Regions from separate parts of the Pseudoduganella sp. R-31 genome, predicted to be linked through region 4. Evidence: riboswitches for the same ligand, from Rfam matches in the RefSeq annotation. Region 4 holds a riboswitch; each other region holds the start of a gene.
The links. A riboswitch is a leader RNA that binds a small molecule or an ion and turns the genes downstream of it on or off. The one in region 4 is predicted to bind cobalamin.

Region 1: linked by a shared signal. The riboswitch ahead of ACN9MY_RS01655 (energy-coupling factor ABC transporter permease) and the one ahead of ACN9MY_RS29360 (cobaltochelatase subunit CobN) in region 4 are both predicted to bind cobalamin.
Region 2: linked by a shared signal. The riboswitch ahead of ACN9MY_RS01730 (TonB-dependent receptor) and the one ahead of ACN9MY_RS29360 (cobaltochelatase subunit CobN) in region 4 are both predicted to bind cobalamin.
Region 3: linked by a shared signal. The riboswitch ahead of ACN9MY_RS30620 (TonB-dependent receptor domain-containing protein) and the one ahead of ACN9MY_RS29360 (cobaltochelatase subunit CobN) in region 4 are both predicted to bind cobalamin.

What each region holds. Positions count from the first base shown of each region.
Region 1 is NZ_CP183986.1:362,413-367,428, reverse strand. Features, by position in the region: gene cobM (precorrin-4 C(11)-methyltransferase) at 1-390, opposite strand, end outside; gene ACN9MY_RS01670 (energy-coupling factor ABC transporter ATP-binding protein) at 387-1,250, opposite strand; gene cbiQ (cobalt ECF transporter T component CbiQ) at 1,247-1,981, opposite strand; gene ACN9MY_RS01660 (energy-coupling factor ABC transporter substrate-binding protein) at 1,971-2,324, opposite strand; gene ACN9MY_RS01655 (energy-coupling factor ABC transporter permease) at 2,321-3,001, opposite strand; cobalamin riboswitch at 3,127-3,331, opposite strand; gene ACN9MY_RS01650 (LysR family transcriptional regulator) at 3,334-4,203, opposite strand; gene ACN9MY_RS01645 (enoyl-CoA hydratase-related protein) at 4,292-5,016, shown strand, end outside.
Region 2 is NZ_CP183986.1:373,214-378,229, reverse strand. Features, by position in the region: gene ACN9MY_RS01735 (TetR family transcriptional regulator) at 1-67, shown strand, start outside; gene ACN9MY_RS01730 (TonB-dependent receptor) at 16-2,061, opposite strand; cobalamin riboswitch at 2,136-2,362, opposite strand; gene bluB (5,6-dimethylbenzimidazole synthase) at 2,365-3,018, opposite strand; gene ACN9MY_RS01720 ((2Fe-2S) ferredoxin domain-containing protein) at 3,027-3,359, opposite strand; gene cobJ (precorrin-3B C(17)-methyltransferase) at 3,356-4,357, opposite strand; gene ACN9MY_RS01710 (cobalamin biosynthesis protein) at 4,354-4,758, opposite strand; gene ACN9MY_RS01705 (cobalamin biosynthesis central domain-containing protein) at 4,755-5,016, opposite strand, start outside.
Region 3 is NZ_CP183986.1:6,707,124-6,712,139, reverse strand. Features, by position in the region: gene ACN9MY_RS30620 (TonB-dependent receptor domain-containing protein) at 1-1,588, opposite strand, end outside; cobalamin riboswitch at 1,658-1,878, opposite strand; gene ACN9MY_RS30615 (histidine phosphatase family protein) at 1,873-2,412, opposite strand; gene ACN9MY_RS30610 (adenosylcobinamide-GDP ribazoletransferase) at 2,403-3,170, opposite strand; gene cobT (nicotinate-nucleotide--dimethylbenzimidazole phosphoribosyltransferase) at 3,177-4,211, opposite strand; gene ACN9MY_RS30600 (response regulator transcription factor) at 4,232-4,921, shown strand; gene ACN9MY_RS30595 (sensor histidine kinase) at 4,908-5,016, shown strand, end outside.
Region 4 is NZ_CP183986.1:6,423,990-6,429,005, reverse strand. Features, by position in the region: gene ACN9MY_RS29385 (MFS transporter) at 1-436, opposite strand, end outside; gene ACN9MY_RS29380 (hypothetical protein) at 532-1,485, shown strand; gene ACN9MY_RS29375 (YkgJ family cysteine cluster protein) at 1,490-1,750, opposite strand; gene ACN9MY_RS29370 (YkgJ family cysteine cluster protein) at 1,765-2,007, opposite strand; gene ACN9MY_RS29365 (hypothetical protein) at 2,047-2,352, opposite strand; cobalamin riboswitch at 2,503-2,719, shown strand; gene ACN9MY_RS29360 (cobaltochelatase subunit CobN) at 2,760-5,016, shown strand, end outside.

The sequences.
Region 1 (5,016 bases), 730 kb from region 4:
GGGCAAGGTCATGGATTCTCCGGCGGCTGCCATCGAAGCCATGGCGGACGAAACGCCCGGGACCACTGCCCATTCAATGCCTTCGGCGGCAAGCGGGCGCGCCATTTCAATCAGGGTGCCGTACAGGCCGGGATCGCCGGTCTGCAGCCTTACTACGGTGCTGTGGGCCCGAGTTTGCTCGATCAGCCAGGCCGTCATCTCTTCCAGCGTCATGTCTTTCGAATCGCGGATAACGCAGCCAGGTGGCGCGTAGAGCGTTGCGGCGCGGTCCACCAGCGAGCCGGCAAACAGCACGGCGCCAGCTTGTGCCAGCAGCTTTTGTCCCTTGACGGTGATCAGTTCGGGGTCGCCGGGACCGGCGCCGACAAACCAGACTTTGCCAGCTGTCATATCAGTATTTCTCCTTGGTGTTCGTCGACAGGCTGCGCGCGCAGTGCGGTCAGCACGGCCTCCACGCTTCGCGGTGCGGCGCCGGCGGGAAGCAAGCCGCGTTTGGCCAGCTCGGCATGTAATGCCAATGCCAGGGGCAAGCGTTGGCCGGCAGCGCGCAGCGCCTCCTGGCGCGAGGCCAGCTCCTGGGTGGGAACCGATGCAATGCAGAGGCCAGCAGCCATCATGTGGATGTCGTCGGCCCAGCGATAGGCAAAGTCGACGTCGTGGGTGGATAGGACGATCGTCACGCCGCGCGCGGCGAGGCGGTCCAGCAATGTCTCGAGTTCCATCTGCATCGGCGAGTCCAGGCCCGCCATCGGTTCGTCCAGCAGCAGGACTTCGGGCTGCATGGCCAGCACGCCGGCAATGCAGACGCGCTTCTTCTGGCCGAAGCTCAGGTGGTGCACGGGACGGCGCGCAAAGCCGGCCAGGCCTACGGCATCGAGCGCATCCGCGGCGCGAGTGCGTACCGTGGCGTCGTCGAGGCCGAGGTTCAGCGGCCCAAACGCCACATCCTCCTCGACCAGTGCCGAGATTAGCTGGCGGTCAGGATTCTGGAACACAAGGCCGACCCGGCTGCGCAACGAGGCCAGCCCACTGCGGCTGTAGTCGTACTCGTTGCCGTGCCAGCGCAAGCGGCCCACGGTAGGGCGCAGCAAAGCGTTCAGGTGCAGCAGGAGCGTGGTCTTGCCGGCGCCGTTCGCGCCGAGCAGCGCGTGACGGCGTCCGCGCCCAAGCGACAACGTGCAGCCGCGCAGGCCTGGGCTGCCGTCGGCAAACGCGTGCTCCACTGCTTCGAGTTCGATCAAAGGCGTCATAGCCTGTCACGCAGGGAAAATGCCAGCAGCAGCACGCTCGCCAGCAAGGATAGGGCAAGCTGGCGTCGCGCATGCGGGAAGGAGGCCGGCAAGTGGCGCAGGCTGCCCTCGAAGGCGCGCGCATCGGCCGCCATTTGCAGTGCCGACGCGCGCTGCCATACCTGTAGTGCCATCTGGCCCGTCAGCAACCCTATCGACCGCCAGTGTTGGCGCCAGCCGCCATGTCCCAGGCGCGCAGCTTGCGCGGTACTGCCTTCGTCCCATGCCTGGCGCAGCACGAACAGCATGCGGTAGCACAGCGCCATCAGGTCCAGCAGCAGTTCGGGTACGCGCAGGCGGCGCAGCAACATCAACAGGTCCGGCATCGGCGTGGTCAGCACCAGCCCGAGTACGGCGGCCAGCGCGGCGATCGAGCGCAGGGCAATGTACCCGACTGCCGGCGAGAGCCCAGGCGCCCACCGCCAGCCGCCCCCGCCGTCAGGCGTGACCAGCATTGTCAGGCAGGACAGCAAAAGGAAGCCGACCGGCGCTACCGCTACGGCAAAGTAGGTCCGGATTGGCACGCGCGCCCCGGCCAGCGTGGCGAACATGGAGAGCAGCGCGAGCACGGCCAGCGTGTCAAGGCTGCGGGCGAGCCAGGCGGCAGCGATGCCGGCCAGCGCGAACAGGCCCTTCGCGCCTGGAGCGACGGCCTGCCAGCGCGAGGCGTAGGCTGCGGCGTCAATCCGCATGGGAATCCTGCTCCGGCACCGAATCCCCCTGTGCGCAACGTTGTTCGCGCTCGCGCGCCATCGATGTGCCGAGCCAGAAACCGATCACGCCCGCGCCGATCGCAGCTTGCAGCGCGAACAGCAGCGACGCGATCTCTCCGCTCGGCGGTTCGAACAGCGGTGCAAACCAGGGTTTGTAGTGTGGTGCGATGATGCCAATCGCCTGTTGCGCGCGCGAATCCGCTCCGCTGAATGCTGCTGGCGCCGCGCCGCCCGGCTCCGCCGGCGGCATGTCTGCAAACCACAGCGGCAAAACGGTCAACAGGATGATGGCCGCCCAGATCAAGCCAGTACGCGCCTTCATGCCGACTTCTCCTTCACATGCGCCATCACCGGCAGCAGGCGCAGCTCGTGCGCATTGAAGCGCGCCATCGCATTCACCACCAGTACGGTCAGCAAGCCTTCGCTGATAGCGATCGGCAGTTGTGTCAACGCGAAGATACCGGCGAACTTGGCGAACGAAGCGCTGATACCACCGATCGGATCAGGAAAGGCCCAGGCCAGCTGTGCAGAAGTGGTCAGGTAAGTTGCCAGGTCGCCGATACAGGCGGCCGCGAACACCGCGACCGCGCGCGATAGCCCGAGGGCCGCCGTGGAGCGGAATACGCCATAGGAAACGAAGGGCCCGACGATCGCCATGGAGAACACGTTCGCGCCCAGCGTGGTCAAGCCGCCGTGGGCCAGCAGCAAGGCCTGGAACAGCAGCACGACAAAGCCGACCGGCACCATCGCCGCAGGACCGAACAGCAGCGCGCCAAGCCCGACGCCGGTCGGATGCGAACAGCTTCCCGTCACGGACGGCAGCTTCAGCGCAGACAGGAGGAAAGCGAAGGCCGAAGCAACGCCAAGCAGCATGCGCCGCTCGGGGTGCGCCTGCAAGCCGCGCGCCATGCTGCGCAGGCCCCAGGCCAGGAAAGGAGCGGATACGGCTGCCCAGCCAAGCGCATGCGCGGGCGGCAGGAAACCTTCCATGATGTGCATTCGAAACCTCCCGTCGAATGGTCTATGGGAGCACCTTCATGGGAGAATCGGGAGACGGTCGACAGGGGGCAGGCGGGCAAGACGCAGGAAGCCGGTCGACAGCGGCTTCCCTTCACCCCGGAGAACAGTGCTGGCAGTATCGGGCCGGTATTCTGGCTCGCCTTCATCCTCGTCCGGGCCTTCCCGCGCGTTGCGCAGTGGCGTATTTCCGGATTCGTCAGGCTTACAGCAGCGGGGGCTGCACCGGAGTGGCCGCACATGGCAGCGTCACCGGTTTCCCGTTTAACGCGCATCCAGGACAGGACGCGCGCACCCAATTGCCGAATAGTACATTAAAGGTCTCTTGCGTGGCAAACGCCTGTGATCTCGGTCAGGAAGGCTGCCATTGCCTGTACGCGCAGGCTCGCTTTCAGGTCGCGGTGATAGACCAGCCACAGGTCGCGCGATACTGGCGTGGCCAGTCGCCCCATTCGCTGGAGCGCCGGCTCTGCATCACCGATGAAACATGGCAGCATGGCGGCGCCCACGCCGGAGCGGGCGGCGGCGATCTGCGTGGGCAGGCTGTTGCACGCCAGGACTGGCGGTTTGCCGTCGAATGCAGTGCGCAGTGCGGCTGCCATCGGCAGGCCATCCCAGGCGCCGTCCCAGCTTATGTAGTCACCGCTGTCATGCGAAACAGCGGCTGCGCGGTAAAGGGCGAAATCGACCTTGCCGATACGCCTTGCGATGTAGTCGCCTGCTCCATCGTCCGGAGCGGCCATGCGCAGCGCCAGGTCGGCTTCGCGCCGCGACAGGTTGACCGCAGCCATGGCGATATCGAGCTCCACCCTTAGCGCCGGATGCAGCGTTCGCAATGCCGCCAGCCTGGGCGCGACCAGGAATTGCGCCAGCATTTCAGTAGTCGCCAGCCGCACCACGCCGGACACTGCGCGCTGCGCATCGCCCGGCGCAGCAGCGGCAGCCATGGCCTGCTCCACCTGCCCGGCGTGCGCCAGCAGTTCACTGCCGTCATCGGTCAGCGCATAGCCGCTTTGCTGGCGCAAGAACAGCTTTCGGCCAGTGCGGCGCTCCAGCGCGTCAACGTGGCGCGAGACCGTGGATGCGCTGGTGCCCAGTACCGCAGCAGCGCCGCTAAGGCCGCCGCTTCGTGCAACCGCGAGAAAGAACTTCAGCTCATTCCAGTCGAAGGCAAGGTTTTTCATTTTCGGAAAACTGTTTTCTGAACTCACAAAACTACGTCCAATTCTGGAAACCTATACTAACCTTAATCTCAACTCCCGGAGCCAAGCCATGACTGTCCTGTATGGAGAATCCGCCGGCATCGCCGTCATTGCATTGAATCGCCCCGATGCGCTGAATGCGCTCGACCTGCCGACCTTGCAGCGACTGGAAGAAATGCTGGACATGGCGGCCGCCAGTTCCGCAGCCGGCGCCGTGATACTTACCGGCACCGGCTCCAAAGCCTTCTCCGCCGGCGCCGACATCAAGTACCTGAGCCAGGCTACCCCGCTGGAAGTACGCGAATTCGCAAGGCTTGCGGTCCACATCACGCACCGCATCGAGAATCTTGGCAAGGTCGTGGTGGCGGCCCTGAACGGACACGCCTTGGGCGGCGGGCTGGAACTTGCCGAAGCATGCATGATCCGCATCGCAGCCAGCCATGCAAAACTCGGTCATCCTGAAGTGCGCATCGGCGCTGTTGCTGGCTTTGGCGGCACTACCCGCCTTGCGCGCCTGGTGGGGAAAGGCCGCGCAGCGGAAATGCTGCTGCGCGGCCGCATCATCGATGCTGAAGAAGCCCTGCGAATCGGCCTTGTGCAGCAGGTGGCCAGTCCCGACGCGGTGATGGATGCAGCGCGCGCCATCCTGTACGAGATCCTCGACCAGTCCCCGGACGCAGTGCGCCTGACATGGGAGGCCCTGCACCGTGGCTTGAACATGACGCTGGAAGAATCCGCAGGCTTGGGCGCCGACTATTTCGGGCTCGTCGCGGCAACGGAAAACTTCCGCATCGG
Region 2 (5,016 bases), 750 kb from region 4:
GGCCGGGCTGGCGGATCAGAACACGGCGCGCAAAGTCAAACGCACCGTGCGCGGTTCGCCGGGGTGAAAGTGGATGTCGGACACGCCTTCTGCCGGTTCGCCCGCGAGGCGTGAGGCGTAGTAGTAGTCGACATCACTCGCCTTGCGGTCAAACAGGTTGAACACGTCGGCCGTCAGCTGCCAGCGGCGGTCGAAGCGATAGCTGGTGCGCAAGTAGGCGATAGCCGTGCTGGACGAGCGAACGCTGTTGTCCTCCATCAGCGGCCGCGGACCGAAATAGCGCAGCTGGAACGCGCCGGACCATGGGCCGATGTCGTTCAGCGTTGCGCCAAACGAAGCCACCTTCTCGACAGCGCCCGGCACACGGTCGCCGGCGGCGTCGAACTCGGTGTAGCGCGCACGCGAATAGGCCAGGTCGAAGTCCAGCAGCAGGTGCTTGGTCGCGGCGTAGTGATTGTTCCACTCGACGCCGGAACGCTTGCTGGCTCGGCTCGGCGCCGTGTCGCCGGCATCGCCGGAAAATACCAGTTCGGACCCGGAACGCAGGCGCCACAGTGCGACCGAGCTTTGCAGGCCGGTCACGAACTCGCTGCGGGCGCCGACTTCCGCACCGCGCGTTTTCACCAGCGGCGTGACAGGATCGACAGGCTCGCGTTCGCGTGGCGACAGGCGTGCCGTGGTACCGCGCGCATCGTTGCTGTGGAAGCCTTCTCCGTAGTTCACAAAGAACTCCGTCTTGCTCCAGGGCCCGAGCACAAGGGAGATCTTGGGTGATGCAATGTGATCGTTCACCTTCCCGCTGTTCTCCGCGATAGAGCTGCCGACATTGAAGCGGTAGCTGTCGTAGCGGACGCCGGCAATGGAGCGCAGCCAGTCCGTCCACTGCACTGTGTTCTGGAACCATGCGGCCATGCTCGCTTCGGTAACACGCGATTCGGCGATCGGGTGCCGCACCTGCTGCTGCGTCGTTGCGTACAGCCCGACTGGCGCAATGCGGTCGAAGCGCCCCTGCACGCCGATGTTGTTCTCCATCGAGCGTTGGCCGAGTTGACCGAACCAGGTTTGGGTCAGGTCGAAACCCGTCATCTTGCGGCGTTCCGTCTGCAGCACCTGGTCGCCGTTGACCGGATCGTCGAGGAAATAGGTGACGTCGTTGTACAGCGAGAGATCGTTGCGTACCAGATAGGCGTGCGCCTCCGTCAGCGTGTCGCCCGCGCGCTTGCGCCACTCGGCGGAAAGGCTGTAGCGCGCGGTGCGGCCGCCGTCGCTCGGATCGGCCGCACCGAATTCATCCAGCCGTCCGTCCTGTACCGCGCGCAGCGGGATCTGGCTGGTCGCGTGCCAGCCGGCCTTGTACGCCATGCCGGTAATGCTGAAACGCTCCGCGCTGTTGCCCGAACTGTATCGCAGCACACCCGTCGATTTGTGGAACGCTTCCGGCATCTGCCAAGGGCCGTCGTTGTGGCCGAAATCGAGTGCATACAGCAGGTTGCCGTTGCCAACCTCGGTGGAATTCGCCACTACGCCGCGGCGATAGTTATCCGCGCCGACGGTCAGCGATGCAAAATTTTCGTTCAGCTTATCAGACAGGCCCATATGCGCGGCGCCGGCCGATGCAAAATCGCCTTCGTCTGCGTAATAGGGGCCTTTGCGGTAGCGGATGCGGCCAACCAGTTCTGGAATCAGGAAATTCAGGTCCGTATAGCCCTGGCCGTGGCCGTGCGTGCGCATATTGACCGGCATGCCGTCGACGAAGGTGGCGAAGTCGGTACCGTGGTCCAGGTTGAAGCCGCGCAGGTAGTACTGGTTCGCCTTGCCGTCGCCGCTGTGCTGGGTGACGATCATGCCCGGCACGAATTCAAGGATCTCGCCGGGCCGCAATGCAGGCCGGTTGGCGATCAGTGCCGAAGTGATGGTTCCTTCGCTGGCAGCGTCGGAAGTGCGAATGCCATTGTCATAGTGATGGCCAACGACGTACACCCTGGCTGGTGTCTCTTGCTCTTGTGCCTGCGCGACAGCGCACAAGGCCCCCGCGACCATGGGGATCAGTTTCTTTTTCATTATGGATGTTTGAATCGGCAATCCCGCCCACCTCCCCGTGAGCGCGACCGAACAGCGCGCGCATCGTCGCCGATGCGTGCACCACCTGTCTGGCCGGTATCCGGGCTGGCAAGGCAAACCGTCTTGCCTTCCCATGCTTGCGCACAGTGGCTTGTGTAGACGGCCTTCGTTGGAGAACGATGCTTGCTTACCGTTGCGGGGGCAGCACACCCTGGCCTGCCGGCTGAACCAGCACGGCCATGTGTTTCCCGTTTAACTGCACGCTTGAACGCGCGCGAGGCACCAAACGGCGGCGATTATACGCTATGCACTGTTGTTATCCTGCCACCTGTCGGTATAAACCAGGTCGGCCAGCTTGCCGCGCATGGCCCATCCTTCGAGTTCCAGCATCGGCTTGGGATAAAAGCCGGCGACGTGCCCGAGGCAGATGATGGCGACCGGCTTGCCGCCTTCAGGAATGCCCAGCAAGGCAGCCAGCTTGAGCGGGTCGAACAGCGAGACCCAACCCATGCCAAGGCCTTCCACGCGGGCGGCCAGCCACATGTTCTGGATAGCGCAGGCTGCCGAGGCCAGGTCCATTTCGGGCAAGGTGCGGCGGCCGAAGATGTGCTTTTCGCGATGGTCCATCAGGGCTGCCACCAGCACTTCGCCGCAGTCACGGATGCCTTCGACCTTCAGCCGCATGAACTCTTCGTTGCGGTCGCCAAGAGCGGCGCCGGTGGCCCGGCGCTCTTCGTCAACCAGCCGATACATCTGCTCGCGCAGCTCGGGGCTCTCGATGCGGATGAAGCGCCAGGGCTGCATCAGGCCGACACTTGGCGCCTGGTGGGCCGCTGCTAACAGGCGCATGAGGAGGTCTTCATCGATTGCACCAGGTACGAAGTGGCGCACGTCGCGCCGTTCGGCAATTACACGATAAACGGCATCAATCGCTGCCTGGTCAAAACTGCTTTGCACTTCTACTCTCACTGTTGATGGAACACGATTTCCTCAACGGCCTGTCCATTGCACAGGTGCTGGTCGATGATGCGGTCCATGTTCTCGGGAGTGACATTGTAGTACCAGGTGCCGTCCGGCTGGACGCAGACGATCGGGCCGCCCTTGCAGGCCGCAAAGCAGCTTACCCGGCTGCGTTTCACGCGCAGCTCGCCCTCATTCAGCCCCGCGGCCTTGAACTTGTCGCCCAGGCTGTCGAACAGGGCCTGCGACTGGCCGTCGGCAGTGCAGCGCGGGCCGGTGCAAATCAGCAGGTGGCGGTGGTAGCTGCTGATCTTTGGTTTTACCGGGGTGTCGCTCATGCTTCGCTCCCTTCCGCTTCGGTGCTGGTCTCGGCTTCCCACGGCTCGTCGAGCGTGGCGCGGATATAGTCGGCGGGCAGTCGGTACTGCGCTGCCAGTTCTTCAATGCTGGCACCGGCTTCGTGTTCGGCGCGCAGCGTATCGAGCCATCCCAGCAGGCCTGTCGACAGGGAACGGCCTGCACGCTCACCTTCGCGCGTCGCGCCACCCTCTTGCATGTCGTACTTGTTGGCGTAGCCGCGCGGCGTTACCATCAGGCCGTTGCGCACGAAGGTGTTGCTGTTGCCAATCAGGACAGTGCTGAGCATGCCAATGTCGGCGTCGGCCATGCTGTCGAGGGTGGTGAAGACAATATTTTCGCGGCGGCGGTAGGCGCTCTTGACGATGGCAACTGGTGTGTCGGCACGGCGGTGGCGCAGGAACAGTCGCTGCGCTTCGACGATCTGGCGTGTGCGGCGGCCGCTTTTCGGGTTGTACAGCGCCACAACGAAGTCCGCCATCGCCACCGCATCCAGGCGGCGGGCAATGGTCGGCCAGGGCGTCAGCAGGTCGGACAGCGAAATCGCGCAGAAGTCGTGGGTCAGCGGTGCGCCGACCAGGGCCGCGCAGCTGTTCAGGGCCGATGCGCCGGGGATGATCTCCACTTGCACCGGGTCTTCCGGGGTCCAGCCGGACTGGAACAGCACTTCGTAGGTCGGACCGGCCATGCCGTATACGCCGGCGTCGCCGGACGAAATCAGGGCCACCTTCTTGCCGGCGCGCGCGGCTTCGAGTGCGCTGACGGCGCGGTCCAGTTCTTCCGTCATCGATTTGCGGATGATCTCCTTGCCTTCAATGAGGTCGGCCACCAGCTTGATGTAGGTGACGTAGCCGATCACCACGTCCGCCTCGGCGATAGCGTCGCGGGCGCGTTGCGTCATGTGGTCCACGCTGCCGGGACCAATCCCGACCAGCATGATCTTTCCCGCAGAAGCAGGTTGTTCGAATGGAGCGTTCATGGATTCTTCCTTGCGATTGAGACGGTGACATTGCGGTTGTCCACGCCTCGGAGTTTGAATTTTTCGACCACCAGGGCGGTCATTGGCGTGCCTGGGCCGGCGGCCAGCAGGGCGGCAGCCTCGCTTACCGATGGCGTGCCGGTGTAGCGGCGCACGGTTTCTGAAGGATTCGGTACCGGAACGGCCGCCAATTCTTCCGGTGCGTAGAAGTGCAGCGGCCAGCCATTTTCTTCGGCGAAAGCGAGCAAAGCTTCTTCATCGCGTTTCAGCGTGATGCTTGCGGCGGCGCTTACCTGCCCGGGTTGGGCTCCGGCCTCGCGCAGCGCTGCATGCACGGCCTCACGCACCGTTTGCAGCATGGCGCCACGGTCGCAACCAAGGCCGATCGTGAAAGTGCTCACGCTGCGCCGTCCAGAGGCGGGCGATACACCACCAGTCGTTCGTGGAGGGCATTCCAGCGTTCTTCCGACACCTCGGCATGGGTTACCCACAGCAGCGCGGTGTAGCGCTCCAGCAGTACGTCGTCGAAGTGCTTGAAGAAGTGAATGTTGTCCGGCAGCGGCGTCGGCCTGGTCCACCAATTCGGGCTGCCGGCTTCCTGTACGAAGGCGATCGGTTCGCCGTTCACGACGTGCGCAGAAACGCGCGTGATGTTGATC
Region 3 (5,016 bases), 280 kb from region 4:
CCAGCGCTAGGTTGCCGTGGCGCTTGGCGCGGCGCACCAGCAGCTTGCCGCTGATGTCGTCCTGCGGGTTCTGCAGGTCGGCGCTCGCGGACAGCGTGAAATTGCTGCCCAGCTGCTGGCGTGCCGACAGGGAGATGCCTTCCAGCGTGGCCTGGTTGACGTTGTAGGCGCAGCCAAGGCGGAAGCCGGGCAGCGGACAAGGGGCGATGTTCACCAGCAGGTCGGTCAGCTTGTTGCGGTATGCCACGGCGCCCAGCGCTGTGCCGCCCTGTTCGAAGTGGACGCCTATTTCGCGGTTGCGGCCTTCTTCCGGGCGATTGGCCGGCAGGCCGTAGCCGGGGTAGTACAGCTCATTGAACGTCGGCGCGCGGAAGCTGGTGCCGTAGCTGGCGTTGACGCGCAGGCCCGGCGTGATGCGGTAGCCGTAGCCCAGCGAGCCGGTACTCTTCGAACCATACTGCGAGCTGTCGTCGTTGCGGGCGGCGGCGGCCAGCAGGTGGTCGCCGCGCTTCATGTTGTAGCTGGCGGCCCAGGAAGTGGTGCTGCGCTCACGCACCAGGGCGGCGGTGTTGGATTCGATTTCTTCCTTGCGGTGTTCGGCCAGCAGCTGCAGGCTGTCGGTGCCCAGCGCGATATCGTTCTGCCAACTGAACTGGGTCTGCTTGGTATCGATCTGGCTGGCGGTGGCGGCAAAGCTGCCGGACTTGTCGCGCGATTGCGCGGCTTGCGTCGTCATCTGCCAGGCGTCGCTCAGGCGGTTGCGCGAGTAAAGCGCGGCGGTGTCGAGCTTCTGCGTGCTCCAGGCGCGCACCTTGGTGCCGCTATCGTAATCCGCTTCCTGGTCGCTATGCAGGAACTGCACGCCCAGCTCGTGGCCGGGCGCGACCTGCCAGGCCAGTTGGCCGTTGGCGTGCTTGCGGTCGTAGCCGTCGTCATCGCTGTTGTAGCTGGAGCTGGCCGGCAGCGTGGCGGAGAAGCCGCCGGAGCGTTCCTTGCCCGCGCTGAGGGCATAGTTGAAGGCGCCGGCGCTGCCGGCAATGCCTGCGGTGCCGGATCGGGTGCCGTAAGTGCCTGCCAATACGCCGGCATCGATCGCCGGGCTGCCCTGGCCATTCTTCGTGAAGATCTGCACCACGCCGCCGATGGCATCGGCGCCGTACAGGGTGCTCAACGGGCCGTACACGACTTCGATATGGTCGACGGCGGACAGCGGAATGGCATTCCAGGCGGCCGCGCCGCTGCTGGCGGAGCCGATGCGTACGCCGTCGATCAGGACGATGACCTGGTTGCCGTTGGAGCCGCGCAGGAACACGCTGGCATTGGTGCCCGGTCCGCCGTTGCGGCTCACTTCGATGCCGCGCTGGCGCTGCAGCAGTTCGGTGATGGAGCCGGCGCCGCTGCGCGCGATTTCCTCTGGGCCGATGCTGAGCGTGTCGCTGATGATGTCGCGTGCTGCTTGCGGCGTGCGGGTGGCGGTGATCAGCACGGAATTCAGTACGGCAGCCTGGGTTTGTGCTTCGACGGCAGGTGCGGCAACGGCCAGTGCCAGCGACGCGATGGCCGCTTGCCGGGTAAGGGGAAAGGACATGACAACTTTCGTAACGAGCCGCCGGCCCACGTCCCCGTAAGCCGGCATGAACAGGAACGGGCGCAGGGCGCGTTCCCACCTGGTCTGGCCGGTATCCGGGCTGGCAAGTCTGGCGGCCTGGCCTTCCCATGCTTGCGCACAGTGGCCGGGAGGTCGCTGCCGCACATTGAAGGCGGCACTTGCTTACCGTTGCGGGGGCAGCACACGTTGGCTGTCAGGGACAGCGCCGTGTTTCCCGTTTAACTGCATTCGAGAATTCGATTGCGGGCACCAAAACCCCGCCATTATACGGACTTGGCTGGCCAGGACAAGCGAAGGATCCCGCAATACTTGATGTGGTTTGGCCTGGCGGCCGCCTGCTGCAAGGGCTCACCGGCGGCGATGGCCGCCATCAGGCGCATGGTGCCGGCGTGGCAGACGACAATGGCGTCGTGCTGCAACTCATCGAGGAAGGACTGCACGCGGCGCGCCACCTCGCGCACGGTTTCTCCGCCGCCAGGGCGGTAATCGAGCAGGTCGGCGGCCCAGGCATCGACCTCGGCGCGCGCGACGTCGGGCCAGCTGCACAGCTCCCAGGCGCCGAAATCCATTTCCACCAGGCGCGGGTCGGACGTGAAGGCGCCCAGCAGGGAGGCCAGGGCCGTGCAGCGCCGCAGGGGGCTGGAGTACAGGCGGTAGCCGCGGGTGAGGGCGCTGGCCAGTTGCGGCGCCAGGGCGGCGTGGCCGGCGGCCAGGGCGTCCGCTGCTGCCGGAATGTCGCTGCTGCCGTAGCACAGGCCGGGCGCGACATCGGGCTGCGGATGGCGGACGAGGATCAGTTCCACATGCAGGCCAGTGCCGCGACGTAGAACACGGCTTCGGTCAATTGCTGGACAGCGCCAAGGCAGTCGCCAGTATAGCCGCCCAGGCGTTGCCGGAACTTGCGCGCCAGCCAGAGCGTCGCCAGCAGCATGCCGGCCAGGCCGGCGCCCAATGCAGCCGGCGGCAGCCAGCCCACGACCAGCGCGCCCGCCGCGGGCAGCGCGGCCGTCAGCGTCGCGATGGCGAACTCGCCGCCGCGCATTTCCTGCGCCAGCGGCTTGGCCTTGCCCTCCGCGCGCGCATACTCCATGCGCCAGATCAGCGAACAGGCCATGAGGCGCGACAGCGGATGGGCCGCCAGCAGGGCACCAAGCACCGCCAGCTTCGGCATGCTGGCCAGCGCCGCCACCTTGGTTGCCAGCATCAGGCCGATGCCGATGGCTCCATACGCGCCGATGCGCGAATCCTTCATGATCTCCAGCACGCGCTCGCGCGTGTGACCGCCGCCCAGGCCATCGCAGCTATCGGCAAAACCGTCCTCGTGGAAGGCTCCGGTGGCATAGATGCCGGCGGCCGTGGAAAGCAGCACGGCAAGCAGCGGCGGCAGCACCAGCGCCGCCGCCGCGTACACTCCGCCCGCAATCGCCGCCACCACCAGTCCCACGGCAGGGAAGTAGCGCGAGGCATGGTGCAGCCAGGCCGGCTCGAAACCGACCCAGCGAGGAATAGGCAGGCGCGTGAAGAATTGCAGTGCGATGAAGAACAGGCGCAACTGCTGCATGGGCGCTTACTCGGACTTCTCGCTGACCTGGGCCGACTCGAAAGTCGCCATCTGGTTCAGGAAGTTGACGGCGGCATGCAGCAGCGGCACGGCCAGCGCGGCGCCTGTGCCTTCGCCCAGGCGCAAACCGAGGTTCAGCAGCGGGCGGCCGCCAAGGAAGTCCAGCATGCGCTTGTGGCCATTCTCGTCGGAGCAATGCGAGAACACGCAGTAATCCAGCACCGCCGGCTGCACGCGCGACGCGACCAGCAGGGCGCTGGTGACGATAAAGCCGTCAACCAGCAGCACCATGCGCCGTTCGGCTGCCTTCAGCATGGCGCCGACCATCATCGCAATTTCCAGGCCGCCGAAAGCAGCCAGCGCCTGCAGCCCGCCCTGCGCATCGGCGTGCAGGGCCATGGCGGCTTCGATCACGTGCTGCTTGTGCAGCACGCCTTCCGGCGCCAGGCCGGTGCCGGCACCAACGCAATCGGCGACCGGAGTGCCGGTCAGGCGATGCATCAGCGCGGCGGCGGAGGTGGTATTGCCGATCCCCATTTCGCCGAAGCCCAGCACATTGCCCGGCAGCTCGGCCACCAGGTCCATGCCGCACTCGATCGCCTCCATGCACTGCTGCACCGACATGGCCGGCTGTTGCGCAAAATTGGCGGTACCTGGGGCGATCTTGCGGTTAACCAGGCCTTCGCGCGTCCCGAAATCATGCTTGACGCCCGCATCCACCACTTTCAGCGCGCAGCCGTTCTGGCGCGCGAAGACATTGATGGCGGCGCCGCCGGCAAGGAAGTTCTCCACCATCTGCCAGGTCACATCCTGCGGGAAGGCGGAAATCCCTTCCGCCACCACCCCATGGTCGCCCGCGAACACCAGGATGGCAGGCTCGCGCAGCTGCGGGCTGGTGGTCTGCTGGATCATGCCGACCTTGTGTGCCAGCGCCTCCAGCGCTCCCAGGCTGCCCAGTGGCTTGGTCTTGTTGTTGATGGCGCTATCCAGCCGGGCCGCGAGCGCTTCGTCTTTGAGTGGGGTGATGTGTGGGATGGTCATCGCGGAATTATAATGCCCGTATGCGCATACTTATCATTGAAGACAATAAGGATATTGTCGCCAACCTGTACGGCTTCCTTGAGCCCAAGGGCTACGTACTGGATACGGCAGCCAATGGCTACGGTGGGCTGGCGCTGGCAACCGAGCATGAATACGACGCCGTGGTGCTGGACGTGATGTTGCCCGGCCTGAACGGCATGGAGCTGTGTCGCAAGCTGCGCGGCGAGCTTGGAAAGGCCACGCCGGTGTTGATGCTGACCGCGCGCGACACGCTGGAAGACAAGGTCGCAGGCTTCGAGAGCGGCGCCGACGACTACCTGGTCAAGCCTTTTTCACTGGTGGAGCTGGAAATCCGGCTGCGCGCCCTGGTGCGGCGCGCCCGCGGCGTGCAGGCAGCGGCGCCGGTGCTGCAGTTCGGCGACCTGACTTTCGATACTGTCAATTACGAGGTGCGCCGCGCCGGACGCCCGTTGGGGCTGACCCGCACCGGCTATACCATCCTCAAAAGCCTGATGAAGGAAGCACCGCGCGTCGTTACGCGGGATGCGCTGGAACATGAGGTGTGGGGCGACGAGCGTCCCGACAGCGACGCGTTGCGCACCCACATCCATGCGCTGCGCCAGGCGCTGGACAAACCTTATCCTTTTGCCATGCTGCGCACGATCCCGGGCATCGGCTACAAGCTGGTGAACGCAGATGAAGAAAACTGATTCGCTGCGCCGACGCATCGTCGGCGCCTACATGACCTTCGCGGTCGCAGTCTCCGCCGTGTTTGCCGTTATTGCCGCCCTGGCAGTGGAAGGCA
Region 4 (5,016 bases):
CGAAGCCGCCAAGGCTGAACATGCCGTGGAAACCGGACATCAGCGCGCCGCCGCTGGCCTTTTCGACAATCACCGCCTGCACGTTCATCGCCACGTCCATGGTGCCGAGCGAGGCGCCGAACACAAACAGCGCCAGGCCAAGCAGCAGCGGGGTTGGCGCCAGCGCCAGGGCCGGCAGCGACAGGCAGACCACCAGCGCCGACCACAGCACCACCTTGCGGCAGCCAAAGCGCGCCGCCAGCGCGCCGGTCAGCGGCATCGCCAGCAGCGAGCCCAGGCCGAGGCAAAGCAGCAGCAACCCAAGCGGGCCTTCCGCCAGTTGCAGGCGCTCCTTCGCGTACGGCACCAGCGGCGCCCAGGCAGACATGGCAAGGCCCGCAGTCAGGAAAGCCAGGCGGGTGGACAGGCGGTGGCGGTGGTCGATGGTTTGGTTCATGGCTGAAGATTCTAGCATGGAACCGTTTCCATTATGGTCCTTGAGCGTTGGCAGTCGATTATGATGTGCACTGCTCTTATCGCAAGGAACGAGGTATGGATCGGTTTCTGTGGACGCCTGGGAACGGGATTGACACGCTGGCCTTAGGCCGCTTGCGGGCGCATTTTCCAAAGCCGGCCGCTCCGATGGGCGAGGCCTGGTTCATGGGGGCCGAAAGGCGAATGTTCAGTGACTTGCTGGGAAACCTGGACGAGATTGCAGTGCGCGAACTGCAGGAATGTTTTGCTGAAATCGCCAGCGGTACCCGGTCATTCGGTCCGATGGAGGAATGGAAAACCTGGTACCACTACCTGCTTGCGGCGCTCCTGCCGCGCAGCCATGAGGCATGTTTTTCCTACCTGCTGGAATCGTTGATGACTGGGTTTATGGCCATTTACCCGAACGGCGTCTCTCGGGAGCCATACGAAGGCTTTCGGGAAGATGTGCTGCTAACCCTGGGACGGTGCATGATGGATGGCATGTGCTGGAACGGCACCGACATCGCTATCGGGAATATTCTGCGTCAATCAAACGACAACCCGAACCGTGTCTGGCTCTGGTGGGATGCCAGTGGAGATTTCTCCGCTTCGATGTTCTTCTGCCTGAAATATCTGCCTGAGTCTTTAGTCGAGCCTTGGCTGCGTTCCGTGTTCGATATCCCCTCACCGCACTGGCGCGCGCAGGTCGTCGTCTGGCTGGTTGGTGCGCATGGGATCCTGAACGACACAATGCGGTGGCCATCTGAATTTTCGCTGGAAGCCCGACCATACATCGGTTGGGAATGGAGTCATTGTCTCGAGGCCCGGCTGACGGTTGTAGACGACAGCGGCGCGCCGCCGGTAGCGGCGCTTGTCCCTGAGGCTGCCCGAACGGCAACGCTGGACGTGGTTCGATCGTACTTCAGCGAAGATCGATTCCTGGAATGGGTCACTTGCATTGCGACTGTTCCATATCTGGAAGCGGAACTGGCTGAAATTCCTTCGACATTCGCAACGCTCTACGTTCGCTAGCGGCTCACGGACAGGTTTCGCGTTCCAGCACCGCGAGCCACGTCATCGCCTGTTCCCGACTCTCGCCGCACATTTCGGCCGAAGGCTGCAGGCCGCCGCAGAAGGCCGGGCGTTCCGGCTTGCCGAAGATCTTGCAACGGTTATCGTCGCCCAATTGGACGCAGCGCACCCCGGCCGGTTTGCCGTTCGGCATTCCGGGAATCGGGGACGTAATCGAGGGCGCCGTGCAGCAGGCGCCACAGGCTGGGCGGCATTGGAAACTCATGGTGGGCCAGTATTTTACAGCTTCGGCCAACCCAGCCAGCGCATGGCCTGCTCGCGCGACTCACCGCACACTGCTTCGTCGGCCCTGAATTCCACGCACACGAGGGGGCGTTCGGGCAAGCCATACAGCTTGCAGCGCATGTGCGAATCGAGCTGGATGCAGGGCACGCCTGCCGGTTTGCCTTCAGGCATGCCGGGAATCGGGCTGGAGATCGCGGGCGCCGTACAGCAGGCGCCGCATTGTGGACGGCACGGGATCGGGGTGCGGTTCACAGCCGTGCGGGCGGCTTTGCCTTGCTAATGGATAACGTGGTGCGTGCGGCCGCCGAAGGCCTTGAGGGCGTCGGACAGCGACACTTCAATCTGTCCCAGGTGGGCGTCAGCCAGCACCCAGGGCTCGCCGTCCGCGGCATGGCGCTTGGCCACTTCACGTTCGACCATGGCCGCCATGCGCTCATGCAGCACTTGCTGGTAGCGCGGCGAATCCGGATTCCCAGCCTGGGCACGGGCATACATATCGGCCCCTTCCCAGAGTTCCTGGATGCGCTCATCCGCAAGTCCGGAGGCGGCTGCCAGGACTTGTAATGTTGTCTTGTTATGCATTTTTACTCTCCCAGACACGTTCTTTGACGCGTACTTAGCAGTAAATACCTAATTCTCACGAATTACCAATCATTTCTAAGAAGTGGATCTTTATAACAACAGTCGTTGCTCTTCTGGCTAGATTGTTGGCCAAGTGCAGTCTGTTAGAATGACGCACGTTATGTGATTGGTGCCTTCCTGCAAGCCTGCCGGGAGGTGAAACGGGAAGCCGGTGCCGCGCGGGATAGCCATCTTGCGCCAGTCCGGCGCAGCCCCCGCTGCTGTAAGCCGGACGAAGCTGACCAACGCCACTGTGCATCGCACGGGAAGGCCAGGCCAGCGGAGGAAGAAGGCGAGCCAGAAGACCGGCCGGTCACTTTTGATTGTGCGAAGCCCGGGGTGTGGTTTTGCGTGCTCGGAATCCTGCTGTGCCTACCACTACCTTTGCCCGGACCATTGTGGTCCTGCTATGTGCGTTCGCTTGCGCGCGTGCCAACGCCGCCGTGCTGTTTGCCATCGTGACCGAACGCGCTGCGCCTGTCGCCATCGAGGCGGCCCATCGCCACCTGGCCGGCCATCCCCAGGACCGTATCGTGTTGCGCACGCCCGCGCAATGGATGGCGGCCGACGACAAGCAAGCCGCCCAGTGGCTGGCGCAGGCGGACAGCATCCTGGCCGTATCGCTGTTCGGCGACCCGGCCCGGCGCCTGAAGGAATTCTTGCCGCGCCATGCCCGCCCGCAGGCCAGCGTGCTGGCCATGAATGGCGAGGCCACGCTTAGCCTGCTGTCGCGCGGACGGCAGGGCAGCTTGCAGGGCTTTTCGCCTGAAACGCTGCGCCAGCTCTCGACCGAGCAGCCGCCGGAAGCGGCACTGCAGGCAGCCAGGGCGCGACCGGCGGCAGGCCAGTGGCTGGCTGCGCGCCAGGTCTGGCAGGCCGGTGGCCGCGACAACACGGCAGCGCTGCTTGCGCACCTGCTCGACCCCTCGCGCGCCCTGGCCGAGCCGCAGCCGGAACCGACGCTGCGCCTGCGCGCCGGCCAGCGCGAACTGCACGACGCGGCGGCATGGGGCAGGGCGGCGCAGCTAGGCCTGCAGGCGCGTCCTACCGTGGTAGTGCTGGACCTGTCGAACATGGATGGCACGGTGCCCGATGCCGTCTGCAAGCAAGTCGAACGCATTGGCCAGCAATGCGTGCAGGTGCTGCCGCGCTGGGGCGGCGCCTCGCGCGAGGCGCTTGAGCGCTTGCCGGAACTGATTGCGCCTGCCGTGCCGGCCGCCATGGTGGTGCTGCAGGACTTTGTGGTGGGCGCCGCCGAAGGGCGCGAAGCCGTCAGCGAGGCATTCAAGAAGCTCGATATCCCGCTGTTCAAGGCGATCCGGCTGTCCGACCGCACCGCCATGCAATGGCGCTTGTCGCCGGACGGCTTGCCGCCTGATTCGGTGCAGTACCGCGTGGCGCTACCCGAGCTGCAGGGCATCGGCCAGCCCATCGTGGTGGCGGCACTGGGCGAGCCGCAGCGCGACAAGCTGACCGGCATCGAGAATCGCCCGCCGGTAGTACTGGCGGCGGAAGCGGAGCGCCTGGCTGCGCGCGTCGAGCGCTGGCTGGCCTTGCGCGCCAAATCCAACCGCGACAAGCGCGTGGCGCTGGTGTACTACAATCACCCGCCGGGCCGCCAGAACATCGGCGCCGACAACCTTGATGTGCCGGCTTCGCTGTTCGACATGCTGCACGCCCTGAAGGACGCCGGCTACACGGTCGGCGAATTGCCGGCCACGCCGGAAGCGCTGCTTGACCGCATCATGGCGCACGGCGTCAACCTGCCTGAGGACCGCGGCGCCTTGCGTGAACTGGCGGGCTCCGTGAACAGCGTCAGCGCCGCCGATTATGCGAAGTGGTTCGCGACGCTGTCGCCGCGCGTGCAGGGAGAAATGACCAGCGGCCTGCTGGGCCGCTTGCACGCCGACGTGCTGGAAGCGGAAGCTGCCGGCGAATGGGCACTCGGCCGCAAGCAGGCGGAAGTCGTGATCAAGGAACTGCAGCACCTGGTGGAGGGCGCCGATCATCCGCAGCGCGAGGCGGCGATCCGCGACCTGGCTGCGCTGTCCGATGGCTATGCGGGCTGCCTGCAGGCGAAGGCGCCGCGCCGCTGCGCTGCGCTGGAGCCGCTGCGACGCCGGGTCGCGTCCTACGGCATCGAGGGCTTGAAGGGCTGGGGGCCTGCACCGGGCAAGATCATGGTCGACAGCGGCAAGCTGCTGGTGCCGGGCATCCAGTTCGGCAACGTGTTCATCGGACCACAGCCGCCGCGCGGCTGGGAAGTGGACGAAGAGCTGCTGCATGCGAATACCAGCGTGCCGCCCCCGCACCAGTACCTGGCCTTCTACCACTGGCTGCGCGACCGCTTCAAGGCCGATGCGCTGGTGCATATCGGCCGCCACTCGACCTATGAGTTCTTGCCGGGGAAGGCGGTCGGACTTTCGGCCGACGACTTTCCCAGCCTGATCGCGGGCGACCTGCCCGGCATCTATCCCTATATCGTGGACGGCGTCGGCGAAGGCACGCAGGCCAAGCGGCGCGGCCTGGCGGTGATGGTTGACCACCTGACGCCGCCGCTGGCGTCCACGCCGCTGTACGACGAACTGCTGTCGCTGCGCCAGATTGTGGAGAGCTACGAGGCAG